DNA from 2 places in the Geobacillus sp. C56-T3 genome. Region 2 is predicted to be linked to the other one. Evidence: a T-box and tRNA genes for the amino acid it is inferred to sense, from the RefSeq annotation. Region 2 holds a T-box; the other holds one or more tRNA genes.
What was found. The T-box of region 2 lies ahead of alaS (alanine--tRNA ligase). A T-box ahead of a tRNA ligase gene usually reads a tRNA of that ligase, here a tRNA-Ala.

Region 1 (10,362 bases), 370 kb from region 2:
GATAGGGACCGAACTGTCTCACGACGTTCTGAACCCAGCTCGCGTACCGCTTTAATGGGCGAACAGCCCAACCCTTGGGACCGACTACAGCCCCAGGATGCGATGAGCCGACATCGAGGTGCCAAACCTCCCCGTCGATGTGGACTCTTGGGGGAGATCAGCCTGTTATCCCCGGGGTAGCTTTTATCCGTTGAGCGATGGCCCTTCCATGCGGAACCACCGGATCACTAAGCCCGACTTTCGTCCCTGCTCGACCTGTCCGTCTCGCAGTCAAGCTCCCTTGTGCCTTTGCACTCTCCGAATGATTTCCAACCATTCTGAGGGAACCTTTGGGCGCCTCCGTTACCTTTTGGGAGGCGACCGCCCCAGTCAAACTGCCCACCTGACACTGTCTCCCACCCCGTTAAGGGGTGCGGGTTAGAATTTCAATACCGCCAGGGTGGTATCCCACCGCCGCCTCCACCGAAGCTGGCGCTCCGGCTTCCCAGGCTCCCACCTATCCTGTACAAGCGATACCAAAATTCCATATCAGGCTGCAGTAAAGCTCCACGGGGTCTTTCCGTCCTGTCGCGGGTAACCTGCATCTTCACAGGTAGTATAATTTCACCGGGTCTCTCGTTGAGACAGCGCCCAAGTCGTTACACCTTTCGTGCGGGTCGGAACTTACCCGACAAGGAATTTCGCTACCTTAGGACCGTTATAGTTACGGCCGCCGTTTACTGGGGCTTCGGTTCGCACCTTCGCTTCCGCTAAGCGCTCCCCTTAACCTTCCAGCACCGGGCAGGTGTCAGCCCCTATACGTCGCCTTTCGGCTTCGCAGAGACCTGTGTTTTTGATAAACAGTCGCTTGGGCCTTTTCACTGCGGCTCTTCAGGGCTCTTCACCCCAAAGAGCACCCCTTCTCCCGAAGTTACGGGGTCATTTTGCCGAGTTCCTTAACGAGAGTTCTCCCGCGCGCCTTAGGATTCTCTCCTCGCCTACCTGTGTCGGTTTGCGGTACGGGCACCTCTTCCCTCGCTAGAGGCTTTTCTTGGCAGTGTGAAATCGGGGACTTCCGGATCCATCCGTCGCCGTCACCGCTTGGCCTTATGATCCGCGGATTTGCCTGCGGATCAGCCTCACGGCTTGGACAGGCTCTTCCAGCCGCCTGCTCGCCCTATCCTCCTGCGTCCCCCCATCGCTCAAACGGGAAGAAGGTGGTACAGGAATCTCCACCTGTTGTCCATCACCTACGCCTTTCGGCCTCGGCTTAGGTCCCGACTAACCCTGAGCGGACGAACCTTCCTCAGGAACCCTTAGGCTTTCGGCGCAGAGGATTCTCACCTCTGTTTTCGCTACTCATACCGGCATTCTCACTTCTAAGCGCTCCACCAGTCCTTCCGGTCTGGCTTCTCTGCCCTTAGAACGCTCCCCTACCGATGACCAACGGTCATCCCGCAGCTTCGGCGGCACGTTTAGCCCCGGTACATTTTCGGCGCAGAGTCACTCGACCAGTGAGCTATTACGCACTCTTTAAATGGTGGCTGCTTCTAAGCCAACATCCTGGTTGTCTCGGCAACTCCACATCCTTTTCCACTGAACGTGCACTTCGGGGCCTTAGCTGGCGGTCTGGGCTGTTCCCCTCTCGACCACGGATCTTATCACTCGCGGTCTGACTCCCGGGCATAAGTCATTGGCATTCGGAGTTTGACTGGGTTCGGTAACCCGTTTTGGGCCCCTAGCCCAATCAGTGCTCTACCTCCAAGACTCCTAAACCCGAGGCTAGCCCTAAAGCTATTTCGGGGAGAACCAGCTATCTCCAAGTTCGATTGGCATTTCACCCCTACCCACACCTCATCCCCGCACTTTTCAACGTGCGTGGGTTCGGGCCTCCAGCCGGTGTTACCCGGCCTTCACCCTGGACATGGGTAGATCACCTGGTTTCGGGTCGACGACGACGTACTCACACGCCCTGTTCAGACTCGCTTTCGCTGCGGCTCCGCCTCTTCGGCTTAACCTCGCACGCCATCGTCACTCGCCGGTTCATTCTACAAAAGGCACGCCATCACCCATCAACGGGCTCTGACTACTTGTAGGCACACGGTTTCAGGTTCTCTTTCACTCCCCTCCCGGGGTGCTTTTCACCTTTCCCTCACGGTACTGGTGCACTATCGGTCACTAGGGAGTATTTAGCCTTGGGAGATGGTCCTCCCTGCTTCCGACGGGATTCCTCGTGTCCCGCCGTACTCAGGATCCGCTCGGGAGGGAACGAAGTTTCGACTACAGGGCTCTCACCTTCTCTGGCCGGCCGTTCCAGACCGGTTCGTCTACCCCGTCCCTTTCTCACTCCCATCGTGAGCGGTCCTACAACCCCAAAAGGACACGCCTCTTGGTTTGGGCTGTTCCCGTTTCGCTCGCCGCTACTCAGGGAATCGCGGTTGCTTTCTTCTCCTCCGGGTACTAAGATGTTTCAGTTCCCCGGGTGTGCCCTCCATGCCCTATGGATTCAGGCATGGATACTGCCCCATTACGGACAGTGGGTTCCCCCATTCGGACATCTCCGGATCAACGCTTGCTTACAGCTCCCCGAAGCGTTTCGGCGTTTGCCCCGTCCTTCATCGGCTCCTAGTGCCAAGGCATCCACCGTGCGCCCTTTCTAGCTTAACCTATTGCGCTCTCGGCTTCTTCCTTATGTTAATCGGTTATCTAGTTTTCAAGGAACGAAGTAGCTCCTTTGAATTCGCTTCTTCGCTGGTTTGCGTCGAGGAATCCAGCTTCTCTGAATTCACTTGTAGACGCAGACGCAAAGCAACTGAAGGAATTGCTCATTCCTTCAAAACTGAACGAAACAGAAGCGCGATGGATTGGTAGGTTGGCCATTACGGCCTCCGCTTTTCGGATTGTCTAGCTCCGGCCGCCATCGGCTCGCGACGCTTCGGTCCTGCTGCGGCGGCGACAGCCTCCTCGCAGGCCCTCCAGCGCACCTCGCCGATAAGCGGGCGGCCTCCGCTTTTCATCCTTAGAAAGGAGGTGATCCAGCCGCACCTTCCGGTACGGCTACCTTGTTACGACTTCACCCCAATCACTTGCCCCACCTTCGGCGGCTGGCTCCCTTGCGGGTTGCCTCACCGACTTCGGGTGTTGCAAGCTCTCGTGGTGTGACGGGCGGTGTGTACAAGGCCCGGGAACGTATTCACCGCGGCATGCTGATCCGCGATTACTAGCGATTCCGGCTTCATGCAGGCGAGTTGCAGCCTGCAATCCGAACTGAGAGCGGCTTTTTGGGATTCGCTCCCCCTCGCGGGTTCGCAGCCCTTTGTACCGCCCATTGTAGCACGTGTGTAGCCCAGGTCATAAGGGGCATGATGATTTGACGTCATCCCCACCTTCCTCCGACTTGTCGCCGGCAGTCCCTCTAGAGTGCCCAACTGAATGCTGGCAACTAGAGGCGAGGGTTGCGCTCGTTGCGGGACTTAACCCAACATCTCACGACACGAGCTGACGACAACCATGCACCACCTGTCACCCTGTCCCCCCGAAGGGGGAACGCCCAATCTCTTGGGTTGTCAGGGGATGTCAAGACCTGGTAAGGTTCTTCGCGTTGCTTCGAATTAAACCACATGCTCCACCGCTTGTGCGGGCCCCCGTCAATTCCTTTGAGTTTCAGCCTTGCGGCCGTACTCCCCAGGCGGAGTGCTTATCGCGTTAGCTGCAGCACTAAAGGGTGTGACCCCTCTAACACTTAGCACTCATCGTTTACGGCGTGGACTACCAGGGTATCTAATCCTGTTTGCTCCCCACGCTTTCGCGCCTCAGCGTCAGTTGCAGGCCAGAGAGCCGCCTTCGCCACTGGTGTTCCTCCACATCTCTACGCATTTCACCGCTACACGTGGAATTCCGCTCTCCTCTCCTGCACTCAAGTCCCCCAGTTTCCAATGACCCTCCACGGTTGAGCCGTGGGCTTTCACATCAGACTTAAGGAACCGCCTGCGCGCGCTTTACGCCCAATAATTCCGGACAACGCTCGCCCCCTACGTATTACCGCGGCTGCTGGCACGTAGTTAGCCGGGGCTTCCTCGTGAGGTACCGTCACCGCGCCGCCCTCTTCGAACGGCGCCCCTTCGTCCCTCACAACAGAGCTTTACGACCCGAAGGCCTTCTTCGCTCACGCGGCGTCGCTCCGTCAGGCTTTCGCCCATTGCGGAAGATTCCCTACTGCTGCCTCCCGTAGGAGTCTGGGCCGTGTCTCAGTCCCAGTGTGGCCGGTCACCCTCTCAGGCCGGCTACGCATCGTCGCCTTGGTGAGCCGTTACCTCACCAACTAGCTAATGCGCCGCGGGCCCATCCGCAAGTGACAGCCAAAGGCCGCCTTTCAACCAAAGACCATGCGGTCTTCGGTGTTATCCGGTATTAGCTCCGGTTTCCCGGAGTTATCCCGGTCTTGCGGGCAGGTTGCCCACGTGTTACTCACCCGTCCGCCGCTGACCAAACCAGAGCAAGCTCCGATTTGGTCCGCTCGACTTGCATGTATTAGGCACGCCGCCAGCGTTCGTCCTGAGCCAGGATCAAACTCTCCAAAGAAAGTTGATTGGCTTTTGCTTTGGCCAAAGCGGCCTCCGCTTTTCGAATTGTCTAGCTTCGGTCCGCCGCCGCTCGGGGTCAAATAACCTTCCCCCTCGGGGTGCAAGCACCCCTGCGGGTGAAGAACATTTGCCCGTCGCGATCGCCAGGATGGCGATATTTCGCCGTTGCCCGCAGGACGCGGGCTGCTGTTAGGCGAAATACCGGACCTCCGCTTTTCGTCGCGCTTCGTTTCGTTCAGTTTTCAAGGAACAAGCTTTCGACTGTTTTGTCTCTCTCAAACAGCTCTTTTATGTTAGCATAACATCTTTTTCGATGTCAACTGCTTTTTTTGCTTCGCATCGCTGTCAAACAACCTCTTCGATCAGCGACGTTTTCTAATATACCACCTTAACTCGAAAAAAGCAATACCTTTTTAAAAAAATTTTAGGACGCGCTGATCCATCCCCGTTCCCTCTTCTCCATCCCACAGGAAAGCGTTCTTTTCCTAAAAAAGGGGAATGAACACCGGCGCGAGTGCATACATTTTTTCTATGGCATCGCTATATAGATGCGATTGGACGCTTTCACATCGACGGCTTTTGCAGAGCGACTGGATCGACTGCCTGGCGACCGAACAACGCCGCTTCCAGCCCCACGCCTGGGTCTGTGAAGCAGGTAGTCGTTCCGTCTTCCGCCACGCCAAGGTGCGGCGAAGAAGACGGCGGTTTGCCTCGGGCGGTCGAAATAGGCAAGCGACTTTTTTCGTCAAGGACGTGGAGAACTTTTCCGTTTTGCATCTATATCGTTGTTATGATCCTTTCATCAAGGAGGCTTCTTCACTTTGATTCGCGTGTTGTCGCCAATCAACTTTGACGTTTCGAGTTCGTTTTCGCTTCCGGCCAGCGAACAACGAATCTTAGATGCCCTTGTTTCCTCGCCTAAGTTGTATACGTATGCAAACAAACACCAGCTTCGATTTGAAATCGCCTTGCGCGACCGCATTGTTCGGGCGGCGGGCGAGTTGGCGAAAAGCCGGGCGCGGTTTGCCATTTTCCGTTTTTCGCGCTGCAACAGCGATTTCTGGACGCGGGACGAGCGCGGCGGCTTCCGTCTTCGTCCAGATGTCACGGCTTCCGAAGCGATTCAGGACATTTTTGTCCATAGCGAGCGATACGCGTTTGAATGCGCGACCGCGATCGTCATCGTGTTCTACAAGGCCGTGCTTGACGTAATCGATCCAGCGGCATTCAACCGGCTGTTTGCGGATTTGCTGCTGTATGACTGGCATACCGACCGGGATCTTGGCATTCAAACAAAAAAAGATGAACACTTTCTCCCCGGAGATTGCCTCTATTTTAAAAACCCGGAATTCGATCCGCTGACGCCGCAATGGCAAGGGGAAAACACGATCTACTTGGGCGATGGCTTGTTTTACGGGCACGGCATCGGCATCCAGACGGCAGACGGCATCATCGCCGCGCTCAATCGAAAACGAAAGCGGGGGGCGACGAAATCCGCTTACCTGCTTCCCGATATCACGCAAGTCGATTTCGCTTATTTGTCCCAATTCGCCCGCAGCTTCGATGAATTCCGTCTGCCGATCCGCCGCTCTTCCTTTATCTTTGGAACGTTAGGGTCCGCTCTGTTCTTGCACCGTTAGCGGACCTTTTTCGCTTTTCTCCCACAAATACAGGGCGATTCCTGTTAAAATAAAAATACCGCCGATCCATTGAAACGGACGGATCGGTTCGCCAAACAGCCAGTAGGCCAAGGCGGAAGCGCCGATCGGTTCAAATAAAATCGCCATCGACACCGTCGAGGCGCTGACCCATTTGACCGCCCAGTTCATCACCGAATGGCCGAGCAGCGTTGGAATGACGGCGAGAGCGAGAAAACAAAGCCAATCCGTCAGCTGATACGCCGTCAGCGAAAGGCGAAACAGCATCGCGTACAGCCACAACACCGCCGCGCTGATGCCATAGACGATATAGGTATACGTCATCAATGACAACCGTTGGCGCACCTCTTGGCCGAACAGCCAATACGCCGTGACAAACGCGCACGAAAGCAGCGCCAATCCATCGCCGTACAGCGCTTCACCGCTGACGCGGAAGTCTCCCCAGCTGATGAGAACGCTGCCGATAATGGCCAACACCGCGCTCCCGACCGCGCCAACGGTCAACCGTTCGCGGAAAAACAACGCGCCGCCTGCGAAGGCAAACAGCGGCTGCAGCGTCACAAGCACGACCGAACTAGCGACGGATGTATAGTCGAGCGATTCAAACCAAAGGATAAAATGAAAGGCAAGCAAAACCCCAGAACAAAGCGAAAACAGCCAATCGCGCCGAGAGATGCCTCGGAGTTCGCTTCGATGCCGGAGGAACAACGGCGTCATGATGGCGACGGCCAAAAAGAGTCGATAAAAGGCGATCACCGCGGACGGCGCCTGCGACCATTTGACGAAAATGGCCGATGTTGACACGGCAAGCGCGCCGATGAATAGAGCAGCATAAGCCTTTATGGTGCTTGGCGGCTTCATTCGTTTTCCTCTCCTTGTCTCGGTCAAGCGCAGTTCTTGGCCGCCGTTTTCACGCCGGGCGAAAACAGGCGTCATCAGGCGTTTTCTTTCATTATACCATGAACGAGGTGAGAAGCGATGATGTTTGATCCGTTCCTCAAACTAGGGATTTCCGCCATTCTCGGGCTGATCATTGGGCTGGAACGGGAATTGAAGCGAAAACCGGTCGGGTTGAAAACGTGCCTTGTCATTTCCATTTCCAGCTGCTTGCTTACAATCGTTTCGATCGAATCGGCGTACGTCTTTCCGCTCAAAGACCATATTACAATGGACCCGCTTCGACTGGCGGCGCAAATTGTGTCCGGGGTCGGTTTTTTAGGAGCAGGCGTCATTTTGCGCCGCGGCAACGACAGCATCACCGGGCTGACGACCGCCGCGATCATTTGGGGGGCGGCAGGGATTGGCGTGGCGGTCGGCGCAGGCTTCTATTGGGAATCGGCGTTCGGCGTCGCGCTTCTCATTGTCAGTGTGGAACTCATTCCGTTTTTGATCAATTTTTTCGGACCGAAGCAGCTGCGCGAAAAAGAGGTGCTGCTGCAAATCACCGTGGCGGACGCCAAAAACATTACAAAGGTCATCGACCATTTAAAACAACAGGACATCAATATTAAAACGATGCGCATTAAAGATGTGGAAGAGAATGAACATTTGCTGAAACTAAGAGCCGTCATTGACCAAAAGCGCTCGACCGCCGAACTTTACTACGTCATCCGCTCCATTGACGATGTCGTGCACGTTGATATTGAAAGCGGGTGATCAAAAAAGGATTGCAATTGTCCGCATCCATATATATAATGGGACATGGATAGATCATCCATATCCTTTTTTGGGGCATTAGCTCAGTTGGGAGAGCGTCGTGCTGGCAGCGCGAAGGTCACCGGTTCGAGCCCGGTATGCTCCATTTGCCAAACCCTTGCTGTGCAAGGGTTTTTTATTTTCGTTTTGGGAGATGGCGATGAGCCATCTCCCTGTGAACAAATTCCCAAAAGAAGCCTCCCACCATCTAAACGTGAAGGGGCGCCAGCACCAGTGAACGACCTGACTGAACCTCAAAGCGTGGGGCACACGGGAGATCGCTCGGTTCACGTCCCGTCATGAGATGAGACTGCTCGGGCTCTTACGCCCTTCGGCTTCATCCGTCCAGGTTGGTTTTGTATTTTTTCAGACGTTCCTCGAGCTCTCGGCGCGCCTGCTCAACGTCAAAGTCGTCGTCTTCCGGCTGGCTGTAATCCATGTTCAGCCAATCCGGCACGATTTCGGTGCGGATCGGTTTCCGCATCGTTCTCCCGCCATCGGATGAAGGCGGGGCGGATCGCTGCTTCATCCGCTGTTCCCGAAACGCCAACCGCGCGGCGCGCACTTCGTCCACGGTGCGGTACCCTTTCTCCGTCCAGTCGCGCAAAATCGTTTCCACGTACACCCACCGTTTTGCGCCGTTTTCCACCGCGATTTTCAATGCTTCCAACACCAATTCCTCGGACGCATCGTCCACCCACGCATTGATCTTTTCCCGCAAATAATCGCCGATCACGCCAAACCCGTTTTCCTCACAGAAGCGAACGATCTCCTTGTATGTGCGCACGCGCGCGTCTTCTTCGTCTTCCTTTTTGATCTCTGCTGTCATCTCTGTTGTTGTCTCTGGTATTGGTCTCGTCAAATTGAGCGCCTTGACCGCCCAGTTTGACCAGTTGGACGGTTCATTTTGCGCAAATGGACGGACTGTTTCGCCCATCGTCTGCTCATTTTGGCCGGTCGAAACACCATCGCAAACGGCTGAAATCGGATGTTGTTGAATCATCGAAACGCTGCTCGGCCTCATCGATCCCCTCTCTTCCATAGCCAAAACCTTGTTTTGAGCGGTCGAAGTGCCAGACGCCAACACCTCCCCATGAACCACGGAAGCGCCGCCTTGAACGGCCGAGACGCCATCTTGCACAATCGAATCCCCGCCGTGCGTCGTCAACCCCTCATCGTGAACGAACGAAGCCCCGTCTTGAGTAAATGAAAACGCATCTGGAACGATCGAAACGCCATTCGCGGTCATCACGCCATCATCGGCCGCCTGCCCATGTTCTCCGCCCGACATTTCTGACATTTCTTTCGTTATTTCGGCCAGTTTGTCATAGTCGATCCGATACCATTTCGTTTTATCGATCTTGGAACGGTTAAAATTCGCCGCAACGATAATACCCATTTTCTCGAGCTTGGTAATCGTCCGGCGGACCGTGCTTTCCGACCAGAACGGGAATTGTCGCTGCCAGTCTGCATACGTGTTGTACACCCACTTATAGCCGTCATGGACGTTTTCGCTTTTCTTGAGCCAATAATGCAGCTGCTGAACAACGATGCTTTCGTTCAACCCGATCGCCAAAGCGAGCTGCGGCAAAATGACCAACGGTTGATCATCGAAAAGCAAGTTGGACATGTCATCCTCTCCCCCCTCAAACATCCTTGATTGACGAGATGTTTCCTCATAGTTCCACTTTTTTGATAAACTTTATCGTGAACGAACGCAAATCGCCTAACAGCGCGATAACGGCCATATTGGCTTGATTTTTCGCTGAAAAACGGCAAAAACCGGCATAACATGTGCGATCGTGTGCTGAAACCCATCCATTGCGGACATCCGGTTCTTGTTCAAGAGGAAGAAATGTTTTTCGAGTGGAGGGATCGTTTTTGAAACGAATGGTCATATTCTTGTTTTGTTTCCTGTTGATGTTCCCGATTTCCGCTTTTGCCCACCCTGGCGAGCTTGATGAGTTGGGCGGGCACTTCCGCGGCAGCGACTGCGTGTATTTGCTCCATGAGCCGACTGCGCTGGCGAAGCAGGCGAAAACGAAACAAGAGCTTGTCCAGCTTATTCAAACATACAACGGCAATGAACGATGCAAGCGGCATCTCACCCCAGAACGAATCGACCTGGACGGCCATACGCTGGGGAAGAAAGAAGATCGTTCTACGTTGCGCCTTGGCCGCACCTACCCGGCTGAATTGGTCGAGTGCATTGACGGCGATACGGCGAAGTTTCGCGTCAACGGCCATGTATACACGACGAGGTTTTTGTTCATTGATACGCCGGAGAGCACGATCCAAGTCGAACCGTATGGGAAAGAAGCAAGCCGGTTTACATGTTCCCGCTTGCATCAAGGGAACATTTTGCTTGAGACCGACGGAGACGCGCTGTTTGACAAATACCAGCGGCTGCTCGCCTGGGTGTGGGTCGGCAAGCGCCTGCTGCAAGA
Region 2 (10,362 bases):
TTTCTCCTCCAATTTATCGTTTACTGTCCAAATATGACTGCAAAATGACGGCCGCCGCCATTTTGTCGATCACTTTCCGCCGCTTTTTCCGGCTGACGTCGGCAGCGATCAACATCCGTTCGGCGGCCATCGTCGACAGCCGTTCATCCCAAAGCACAACGGGCAAAGAAAACTCCTCGCGCAATTTGGCGGCGAACCGCTCGCTTGCCTCAGCGCGCGGCCCGAGCGTGCCGTTCATGTTTTTCGGCCACCCGACGACAATCGTATCGACGCCGTACTCATCGATGATGGCGCGCAGCCGCTTTAAGCCGTAGTCGCCGCGCTCCGTATCAATGGCGATCGTCTCCAATCCTTGCGCTGTAAGGCCGAGTTCGTCGCTAACGGCAACGCCGAGCGTTTTCGTTCCCAAATCTAATCCTAGCGTCCGCATCAGGTTAATCCTTTCGTTGCCCCTGTAAATAGAATTTCACCAATTCCTCGATTAATTCGTCGCGTTCAATTTTGCGGATGAGCGCACGCGCATCTTTATGGCGCGGAATGTAAGCTGGGTCGCCGGACAACAAGTAGCCGACAATTTGGTTGATCGGATTGTAGCCTTTTTCCTGCAAGGCGCCATACACCGTCAACAACACTTCGCGAACGTTCGTCTCGGCCGGCTCCTCGGAAAAATGAAACTGCATCGTTTGGTCAAACGAGCTCACCGTTTCCACCTCGCTCCTTATTCAGGCACCCCGTCCTTTTACATCCATTGTACACGATCCGCGCCAATTAGGAAACGGATTTCACCCATGTTTCGACATAACCGAGCGCTTCGCCGACCTTGCTTGGGTCCTTGCCGCCAGCTTGCGCCAAATCCGGGCGCCCGCCGCCGCCCCCACCGCAACGCGATGCTACTTCTTTCACCAGCTTGCCGGCATGGAATCCTTTTTTCACCAAATCGTCCGTTACTGCGGCAATCAGTTGCACTTTTCCGCCCTGGGCGGACGCCAACACGATGACCGCCGTGCCGAGCTTTTGTTTCAAATCATCAGCCATGGCCCGCAGTTGGTTCATGTCATTGGCCTGCACTTTTGCCGCCAACACCGGCACGCCGTTTACATCTTTCACTTGACGGGTGAGGTGCTCAGCTTCCATATGGGCGAGGCGGGCAGCAAGCGATTCATTTTCGCGCTCGAGCTCTTTCAGCTCGGCAAACAGTCCGTCAAGACGCGCATTCAATTCTTTCGGGCTTGTTTTCAGTTTTTGCGCCGCCTCTTGCAAAATAGCAAGCTGTTCGCTCATAAAGCGGTATGCCGCTTCCCCGGTCACCGCTTCAATCCGGCGCGTGCCGGCGCCGATGCCGGACTCGGAGACGATTTTAAACAACCCGATGGCTGATGTGTTGGGCACATGGCAGCCGCCGCACAGCTCGAGGCTGTAGTCGCCGACTTTGACGACGCGGACGATGTCGCCGTATTTTTCGCCAAACAGCGCCATCGCGCCCATCGCTTTCGCTTCCTCGAGCGGTTTATAAAAAATGTCAACCGGGAGGCTTTTCCAAATTTGTTCGTTGACGATGGCTTCGATGCGCTCGAGCTCCTCTGGCTTCACTTGCCCAAAATGGGTGAAGTCAAAACGAAGCCGGTCCGGGGCGACAAGCGACCCCGCTTGGTTGACATGGCGGCCGAGCACATCTTTTAGCGCTTGATGGAGCAAATGGGTCGCCGTATGGTTTTTTACGATGCGCATCCGCTTTGCTTCATCGACGCGCGCCGTATAGCGGGATCCTTTTTTCACCGTTCCGCGTTCGACGATGATCGCATGAAGATGTTGGCCGTTCGGCGCTTTTTGCACATCTTTGACGACCGCTGTTCCTGTTTCGCTTTCAAACACGCCTTGGTCAGCGATTTGTCCGCCGCTTTCGGCGTAAAATGGCGTCACATCGACGATGATTTGCGCCTCTTCGCCGGCTTTCACTTCCTCGACAAGCCGCCCGTCTTTGACGATGGCGATGACCGTCGATGCGGCAACAAGCTCATCGTAGCCGACAAACCGGCTTTCATCTTTAATGTCACCGAGCACTCCGCCTTGGACTTGCATCGAATCGACATCTTGCCGGGCCGCGCGCGCCCGTTCGCGTTGCCGCTCCATCTCGCGCTCAAATCCGGCATGGTCGACCGTCATGCCCGCTTCAGCGGCGTACTCTTCCGTCAGCTCGATCGGAAAGCCGTACGTATCATACAGGCGGAACGCTTCCTCGCCCGGAATGACGTCGCTTCCTTGCTCTTTCGCCTTTTCGATCACCTCCGCCAATATGGCGAGCCCTTCATGGAGCGTTTCATGGAACCGTTCTTCTTCCGTCCGGATGACGCGGGCGATGAAATCGGCTTTTTCTTTCACCTCCGGATAGTAGTCGTGCATAATCTCGCCGACGACCGGGACGAGTTCGTACATAAACGGACGTTCAATGCCGATATGTTTCGCATAGCGCACCGCGCGGCGGAGCAGGCGGCGCAGCACATAACCGCGGCCCTCATTTGACGGCAGCGCCCCGTCGCCGATCGCGAACGTCACGGCGCGAATATGGTCGGCGATCACCTTAAAGGCGACGTCTTTGTCCGGATCTTCGCCATACCGCTCGCCGGCGATCTGCTCGGTCGCGCGGATGATCGGCAGGAACAAGTCGGTTTCAAAGTTCGTCGGCACGTCTTGCAAAATCGAGCACATCCGCTCCAAGCCCATGCCGGTGTCGATGTTTTTCTTCGGCAGCGGCGTGTACGTGCCGTCCGGGTTATGGTTAAACTGCGAAAAGACAAGGTTCCATACTTCTAAATAGCGGTCATTTTCCCCGCCTGGGTACAGCTCCGGATCGTTCGGGTCGTTGCCGAACGCTTCGCCGCGGTCGTAAAAGATTTCCGTGTTCGGACCGCTCGGGCCTTCGCCGATGTCCCAGAAGTTGCCTTCAAGGCGAATGATCCGCTCTTCCGGCAAGCCGATTTCGTTGCGCCAAATGTTGTACGCTTCCTCGTCTTCCGGATGGACAGTAACGGACAACCGTTCCGGATCAAAACCGATCCATTTGTCGCTCGTCAAAAACTCCCATGCCCAATGGATCGCTTCACGCTTGAAGTAATCGCCGATCGAAAAGTTGCCGAGCATTTCAAAAAACGTATGGTGGCGCGCCGTTTTCCCGACGTTTTCGATGTCGTTGGTGCGGATCGATTTTTGCGCGTTGCAAATGCGCGGGTTTTCCGGAACGATGCGCCCGTCAAAGTATTTTTTCAACGTCGCGACGCCGCTGTTGATCCAAAGCAGCGACGGGTCGTCGACCGGAATGAGCGATGCGCTCGGCTCAACCGCATGGCCTTTTTCTTGGAAAAACTCTAAAAACATGCGCCGCACTTGGGCGGATGTCAGCTTTTTCATGATGATCCTCCCCTTTCGCCTTTTATATAAAAAAACTCCCATCCCCTGCAGGGACGAGAGTTATGCTCGCGGTACCACCCTGTTTATGGGCAAAAAACGCCCATCACCTCTTTGGCCGTAACGCAGCCTTGCGTCAGGTTTTGCCTGCGCTCCGGATTAGCCTTCTGTTGCCCTTCATCTGGAATTTCTTTCAGCCGCGGAAATTCCTCTCTGTGCGCGAGCTCGCGCGTTAAGATGGACTGCAACATACTCGATCCGTCATCGCGTTATGTATTCGCTTTTTTCATTGAAAGATTATAGACAAGCAGAGAGCATTTGTCAATGCGAAGCATAATGCTCTTTCCAATGGGCGATGGCCACTTTCAGCACCGCCGCCGTCGGAACGGCAAGAATGAGGCCGAGCACGCCGGCGAGCTCACCGCCGGCAAAGAGGGCGAGCATAATGACAAGCGGATGCATATGCACGCTTTTGCCGACGATCAGCGGCGACAAGACGTTCCCTTCTAAAAACTGCAAGGTAAAAATGATGACAAGCACGATCACGACCATTTTCAGCGAGACGGTGGCAGCCAAAATGACCGCTGGAACGGCGCCGATCAGCGGGCCAAAATACGGGATGATGTTCGTCACGCCAATGACAAAGCCGAGCAGCAGCGGATAATCCATGCCGGCAAGCCACAAGCCGAGCGCCGCCGCCAGACCGATCGCCGCACAGACGAACAGCTGGCCGCGAATGTAGCCGCCGAGCGATTCATCGACATCCTTCAAAAACGTCATCCCCGGCCCACGCCACCGCTTCGGTGTCATGTACCAAACCGCTTTTTTCAACACATCAATGTCTTTTAACATATAGAAGACGATAAACGGAATGATCAACAGCGTCGCCGCCGAACCGATGAACGATTTGGCGGCGTTGATCGCCATCGCGACGGCGGCCGCCGCTGCTTGCTCGATCTCGGCAAACATCGCCTCGATGCGTGTGTGCACCTCAAGCGGCCAATTCGACGTCTCGTCGTGGATGTGGCGCACCCATTGGCGGTATGTATTCATCAAAGACGGCAGCTGTTCATCCAGTTCACGCAACTGGGCGATGAATAGCGGCACGCCGCGGTACAAGCCGTAGCCGACCAAACCGAAAAACAACAAATAAATCAACAAAATGGCAAGGGCGCGCGGCATTCCTTTGCGATGGATGGATTCCACAAGCGGGGAGAGCAAATACGTAATAAACGACGCCAGCAAAAACGGCGTCAACACCGTTGCGATAAAATCGATGACCGGCCACCAAACGTCTTTCATCCGAACGATCAAATAGATGATTGCCGTAATCAGCAGCCATTTTCCGATGCGAAAGAACGACAGCCATTGTTGCTCGCCCATCGCCACACCTCCTACCGTTTAGTGTAGGAGATGCGGCGGGAAATATGCCTTCACCGCTTTTAGCACTATTTGACAGCCACAAGGCGCCGCCCCCGCGCAAAGGCGAGGGCGGCAGCGCCGTCAGCGGATCGCTTGCATCAAGCGGCGGCGCATCCTCCGCATCGTGCGACCGTTCATCCAATCGTTTCGTTGGGCGAGCTGATAAGCGGCGACGCCTAATCCGACTGCTAACAGCGACGTCATCATCCGGTTCATGCGTGTCCCCCCTAAAATTGGATCGTGCGTTCGTGGTCGTCAAACAAGTCGTCAAGAGAACTCAACGTTCCGTCTTCTTCCACTTGATGGGCGTGGATCATCCCTTTCGAGACGGACAGCTCAATAAAGCAATCCCAGCAGTAGTACTGGTTGACGCCGATTTTCCCTAAATTTTTTCGTTTGCAATTCGGGCAAATGAGCATGGACAGCCACTCTCCTTACATCGTTGTTTCCACGGTGACCACGCCTTCTCTGGCGGTGAACGGAGCGAGCTCCATTCGTTTCTTTCCTTCGGTCAAATCGGAAAAAAATCCCTCGCTGATCTCGTATCCGTCAATTTTGCCCAATTGCCCGTCAAAATATACGTCATCCAACAGTCCGATCGTTGTTCCGTCCGCGGCGACAACCATGCTGCCGGCGAGGCCGCGTTCGCCGTAAAGAGAGTGGCCGCTGTCAGGAGAAGGAAACGGCTGGAAGCTATCTGCATCACAGATGATGACTCGGTCGTTTTCGAACGACTGCACGGCTGAAAGCGGCAAATAGCGGCGGCGGCCGAACAAACCGCCCTGTTCCGCGACAAGCCCTTTGACCGCGCCGTGGCTGGTAAACCAAATGTCAGCGATCGTTCCGACCATTTTTCCCGTCGTTTGTTCATAAATGGGAAGGCCCTTGATGTCGGAAAACGTCCGCATCGTTCTCCCACCTTTCCAGCCACCTTTAGCTTGGCTCATCGCCCATAAAGTCATACGGCGTAACGTTTTCCATCCCCATGTTCGCCTCTTCAAACGGCAGTTCGACCTCGACAAACGGCGCCGCCGCCCCCGCCAGCTTCTCAGCGAGCGCCGTCTGGCGCGCTCCGTCGCTTTGTTTTGCGACGCCGAATCGAAACGCTTCCTCTTCCCCGCATAAAACGAGAAACTGCTTGCTTCTTGTCACCGCAGTATACAACAAATTCCGTTTCAACATCCGGTAATAGTTTTTGACGACGGGCAAAATGACGATTGGAAACTCGCTTCCTTGCGCCTTATGAACCGAACAGCAGTACGCATGGGTGATTTGTCCTAAATCTTGCCGTGTGTACGTCACTTCAATGCCATCAAACGAGACGACGAGCAAGTCTTGCTTTTCGATATTTTCTTTGGCGTAAAAAATGGCAACGATTTCGCCGATGTCGCCGTTAAACACATTGTCTTCCGGTTGATTGACGAGCTGCAGCACCTTATCGCCGACGCGGTAGACGACCTCACCGACCGACAGCTCCCGCTTCCCCTCAGCCGGCGGGTTGAACAGCTCTTGAAGCGCCTTGTTCAATTGGTCAATGCCCGCTGGACCACGGTACATCGGGGCGAGCACTTGAATATCTTTGACGGAAAACCCTTTTTTGCGCGCGTTGTCCGCGATTTGCCGCACGACATCGACGACCTGGCCCGCACGGCAACGGATGAAGGAACGGTCTGCCTTCGGAGCGGTCAAATCGTCCGGCACGACGCCGCGCTTCATCTTATGAGCAAGCTCGATGATCGATGATCCTTCCGCCTGGCGATACACCTCGGTCAACCGAGCGAACGGAATAACGCCTGAAGAGAGCAAGTCTTTCAGCACTTGCCCTGGCCCGACGGATGGCAATTGATCCTCATCGCCGACGAAAATGACTTGCATGTCGTTTGGCACGGCTTTTAACAGCTGGTTGGCGAGCCACGTGTCGACCATCGACATCTCATCGATGACAAGCAGCTTGCCGGAAATCGGTTCGTTCTCGTCACGGCTGAACCCTTCCGCCCCATTCCAGCCGAGCAAGCGGTGGATCGTCGCCGCCGGCAGCCCGGTCGCCTCGCTCATCCGCTTCGCCGCTCGGCCGGTCGGTGCGGCCAGCAGCACCGGAAACGGCTCGCCTTGTTTGTAGTCAGCCGGGTCAAGAGACAGGCCGTTTAGGGCGGCAAACAGCTCGACGATGCCTTTGATGACCGTCGTTTTCCCCGTTCCCGGACCGCCGGTCAAAATAAACAGCGGCGAAGAAAGCGCTTGTTGGATCGCTTCCCTTTGCTGGGGGGCATATTGCATGCCAAGCCGTTCCTCAAGCGCCCCAAGCGCCAGCAAAAACTCCGACTCGGCAAACGCCGACGGCGGCGCCTGCCCGAGCAGCCGCTTAATGTTGGAGACGATCCCTTTCTCAGCGAAATAAAGGGAAGGGAGATAATAGCGCCCTTGCTCGGCGATCAGCTTTCCTTCCTCGCTTAACATCAGAAGCGTTTGGCTGATCGCTCGTCCATCCACCGCACCGCTCAGCCTTCCGTCAAGCAGCTCCCCGATGCGCTCCATCAACTCTTCCTCGCGCAAATAAACGTGCCCTTCCTGCAAGCACGCCTGTTCAAGAATAAACAACGAGGCGGCGCGCAGCCGGGCCGGATGGCTGCCGGAAATGCCGAGCTGGCGCCCGATTTCATCAGCGCGGCTAAAGCCGATCCCTTCGATATCCTCAACAAGCTGGTACGGGTTCTCGTGGATGATGTCAATCGCTTCTTCGCCATACGCTTGGTAAATTTTCATGGCCAGCTGCGGGCCAAAACCGAGCTGGGCGAGGGCGATCATCGTTTGCTCAAGCCCTTCGTGGGCGCGAAGCGCATCGTACAGCTGCTTCGCCTTTTTTTTCGTCAGCTTCGGCACACGCTCTAGCGTCTTGGGGTCGCGCAAAATGGCCGCAATCGCGTTTTCGCCGAGCGTCTCGACAATCGCCGCAGCCGTTTTTTTGCCGATTCCTTTGAACAAACCGCTCGATAAATAATGAATGACTCCTTCTTTCGTGTTCGGAAGCTGTTTGCGGAACTGACTAGCCGCATATTGGCGGCCAAAACGCGGATGTTGGCGGAATTGTCCGTAAAAGATGTAGACGTCCCCTTCGTTTAAACGCGGAAAATAGCCGGTGACGACGACTTCCTCCTCAACGGGCGCTTCGTTCGTTTCCTCAACGCGCACACGGACGACCGTGTACAATGTTTCCTCATTATGAAAAATGACCGCCAAGCACACTCCTTTAATGAACGTGCGTCCGTCAAGGGCGAGGATTTGTTGCTCTTGCAACAGCCATCCCCCTGCCTTTTTACGGCGCAAGCCGCTTTTCCATCAGTTTCTTTCCGTATCCGGCAAGCACGTGATCGGGCTTGGCTTCCAAGGCAGCGGCAAACATATTGCGGGCGGCATCGAGCTCATCTTTGTACGCATAAATGACGCCTAAATTGTAGTACGCATCAGCGTGGCGCGGATCGAGTTCCAACGTTTTTTCGAAATAACGCTTCGCCTCATCGACATAATCGAGCGTGGCGAGGCAAAGGCCAAGCTGAAACAGCGCTTCGGCATCCGTCTCGTTCAGCTCAGCCGCGCGCTGCAAATACGGCAGCGCCAGCCGCGGCATCTCGAGCCGCCATAAGGACATGCCGAGCATAAAATGCGTATCGGCATCGTCAAGACCAAGCCCAAGCGCGCGCTCAAACATATCTTTCGCTTTCGTGAACTGCTCACGCTTATAATGCACTGTACCCATGCCGTAATACGCGGCCGCCGCCTTCTTGTCAATTTTCAGCGCCTGTCGGAAACAGTCAAGCGCCTTCTCTTCTTCACCGGCAGCAACGAGAACCGTGCCGATGTTAATGTACCCGGCCGGATCGTCCGGATGCTGTTCGACCGCAGCGGAAAAACAGCGGATGGCTTCCTCATACTTCCCCTCGCGCATATACGCCAAGCCTTGTTCGTTGAAATTGGCCACCGCCCATCCCCCCTGATTCAACGTGATTTTCAAGCAACGGCCCCCAGCCTAATAGCCTGATTGAAGATCGTGCGCACCGGCACATCCGTCAACCAACATACCAAAGCTTTTCGCCGTTGCGGAACACTTCATCGATCGTGCCGCCGCCGAGGCATTCCTCGCCGTTGTAAAAAACAACCGCCTGCCCCGGCGTCACCGCCCGCGCCGGCGCATCAAACACGACTTCCGCCCCGCCGTCCGCAAGCGGGTGGACCGTCACGCCGACATCAGGCTGACGATAGCGAAATTTCGCCGTGCAACGGAACGGCGCTTCCGGCTTGCGGTCAGACACCCAGTTGACATCGACCGCCTTTAGCGAGGTGGAATACAAATATTCGTTTTCAAACCCTTGGGCGACATACAGCACATTTTCGCGCACATCTTTGCCGACGACAAACCACGGTTCGCCGCTGCCGCCGATGCCAAGGCCGTGGCGCTGGCCGATCGTGTAATACATGACGCCGTCATGCCGCCCTTTCACTTCGCCATCGAGCGTTTTCATCACTCCCGGCCGGGCCGGCAAATAATGACTCAAAAATTCTTTGAAATCGCGTTCACCGATAAAACAAATGCCCGTGCTGTCTTTTTTTCCAGCGGTGGCGAGCCCAGCCTCTTTCGCAATCCGGCGCACGTCCGCTTTCTGCAAATGGCCGATCGGAAACATCACTTTCGACAGCTGAGCTTGGCCGAGCTGGTTTAAAAAGTACGTTTGATCTTTGTTCGGGTCAGCTCCGCGCAGCATTTTATATTCGCCATCGCGAAACTCGACGCGGGCGTAATGGCCGGTTGCGATGTAATCGGCGCCGATCGACATGGCGTGCTCTAAAAACGCCTTGAACTTAATTTCCTTATTGCACATCACGTCCGGGTTCGGCGTGCGCCCGGCTTTGTATTCATTCAAAAAGTACGTAAACACTTTGTCCCAATACTGTTTTTCAAAATTGACCGCATAATACGGGATGCCGATTTGGTTGCAGACGCGCACGACATCTTCGTAATCCTCAGTCGCCGTGCAAACGCCGTTTTCATCGGTGTCATCCCAGTTTTTCATAAAAATGCCGATCACATCATATCCTTGTTCTTTCAATAGCAGCGCAGCGACCGACGAGTCGACCCCGCCGGACATGCCGACGACCACGCGCGTTTCGTGCGGCGCTTTGTTCATGCTGTTTCCCCCCCTTTAGCGGTTTGTGAGCCGCTTTATGATCTTCACTGTTTCCTCGGCCGCCCGCTCGATTTGTTCCATCGTATTGCCGAGCCCGAAGCTGAAGCGCACAGACGAACGGATGCGCTCCGACTCTTTTCCGCACATCGCGACAAGCACGTGCGACGGGTCGATTGACCCGGCGGTGCATGCTGACCCGCTCGAGGCGGCGATGCCGGCTAAATCCAAGTTCACGAGCAGCGATTCGACATTGGTTCCCGGGAAGGCGACATTCAAAATATGCGGCAGGCCATCCGGGCGGCCGTTGACCGCATAGTCGATCCCTGAGGAGCGGAAAATCGCAAGCATCGCCTCGCGC

Region 1: it has a tRNA-Ala gene. The T-box ahead of alaS (alanine--tRNA ligase) is inferred to sense a tRNA for this amino acid. The anticodon was not compared.

What each region holds. Positions count from the first base shown of each region.
Region 1 covers NC_014206.1:623,830-634,191, reverse strand. Annotated here, with positions in the region: rRNA gene GC56T3_RS03270 (23S ribosomal RNA) at 1-2,646, opposite strand, end outside; rRNA gene GC56T3_RS03265 (16S ribosomal RNA) at 3,003-4,560, opposite strand; gene GC56T3_RS03260 (hypothetical protein) at 5,127-5,294, opposite strand; gene GC56T3_RS03255 (protein-glutamine gamma-glutamyltransferase) at 5,384-6,202, shown strand; gene GC56T3_RS03250 (DMT family transporter) at 6,173-7,081, opposite strand; gene GC56T3_RS03245 (MgtC/SapB family protein) at 7,199-7,876, shown strand; tRNA gene GC56T3_RS03240 (tRNA-Ala) at 7,949-8,021, shown strand; gene GC56T3_RS03235 (DnaD domain-containing protein) at 8,253-9,545, opposite strand; gene GC56T3_RS03230 (thermonuclease family protein) at 9,797-10,362, shown strand, end outside.
Region 2 covers NC_014206.1:991,269-1,001,630, reverse strand. Annotated here, with positions in the region: gene ruvX (Holliday junction resolvase RuvX) at 14-430, opposite strand; gene GC56T3_RS05055 (IreB family regulatory phosphoprotein) at 435-701, opposite strand; gene alaS (alanine--tRNA ligase) at 769-3,405, opposite strand; T-box leader at 3,452-3,676, opposite strand; gene GC56T3_RS05045 (AI-2E family transporter) at 3,724-4,785, opposite strand; gene GC56T3_RS18375 (YrzQ family protein) at 4,906-5,040, opposite strand; gene GC56T3_RS05040 (hypothetical protein) at 5,052-5,243, opposite strand; gene GC56T3_RS05035 (PRC-barrel domain-containing protein) at 5,259-5,732, opposite strand; gene GC56T3_RS05030 (ATP-dependent RecD-like DNA helicase) at 5,758-8,118, opposite strand; gene GC56T3_RS05025 (tetratricopeptide repeat protein) at 8,138-8,800, opposite strand; gene mnmA (tRNA 2-thiouridine(34) synthase MnmA) at 8,889-10,004, opposite strand; gene GC56T3_RS05015 (cysteine desulfurase family protein) at 10,020-10,362, opposite strand, start outside.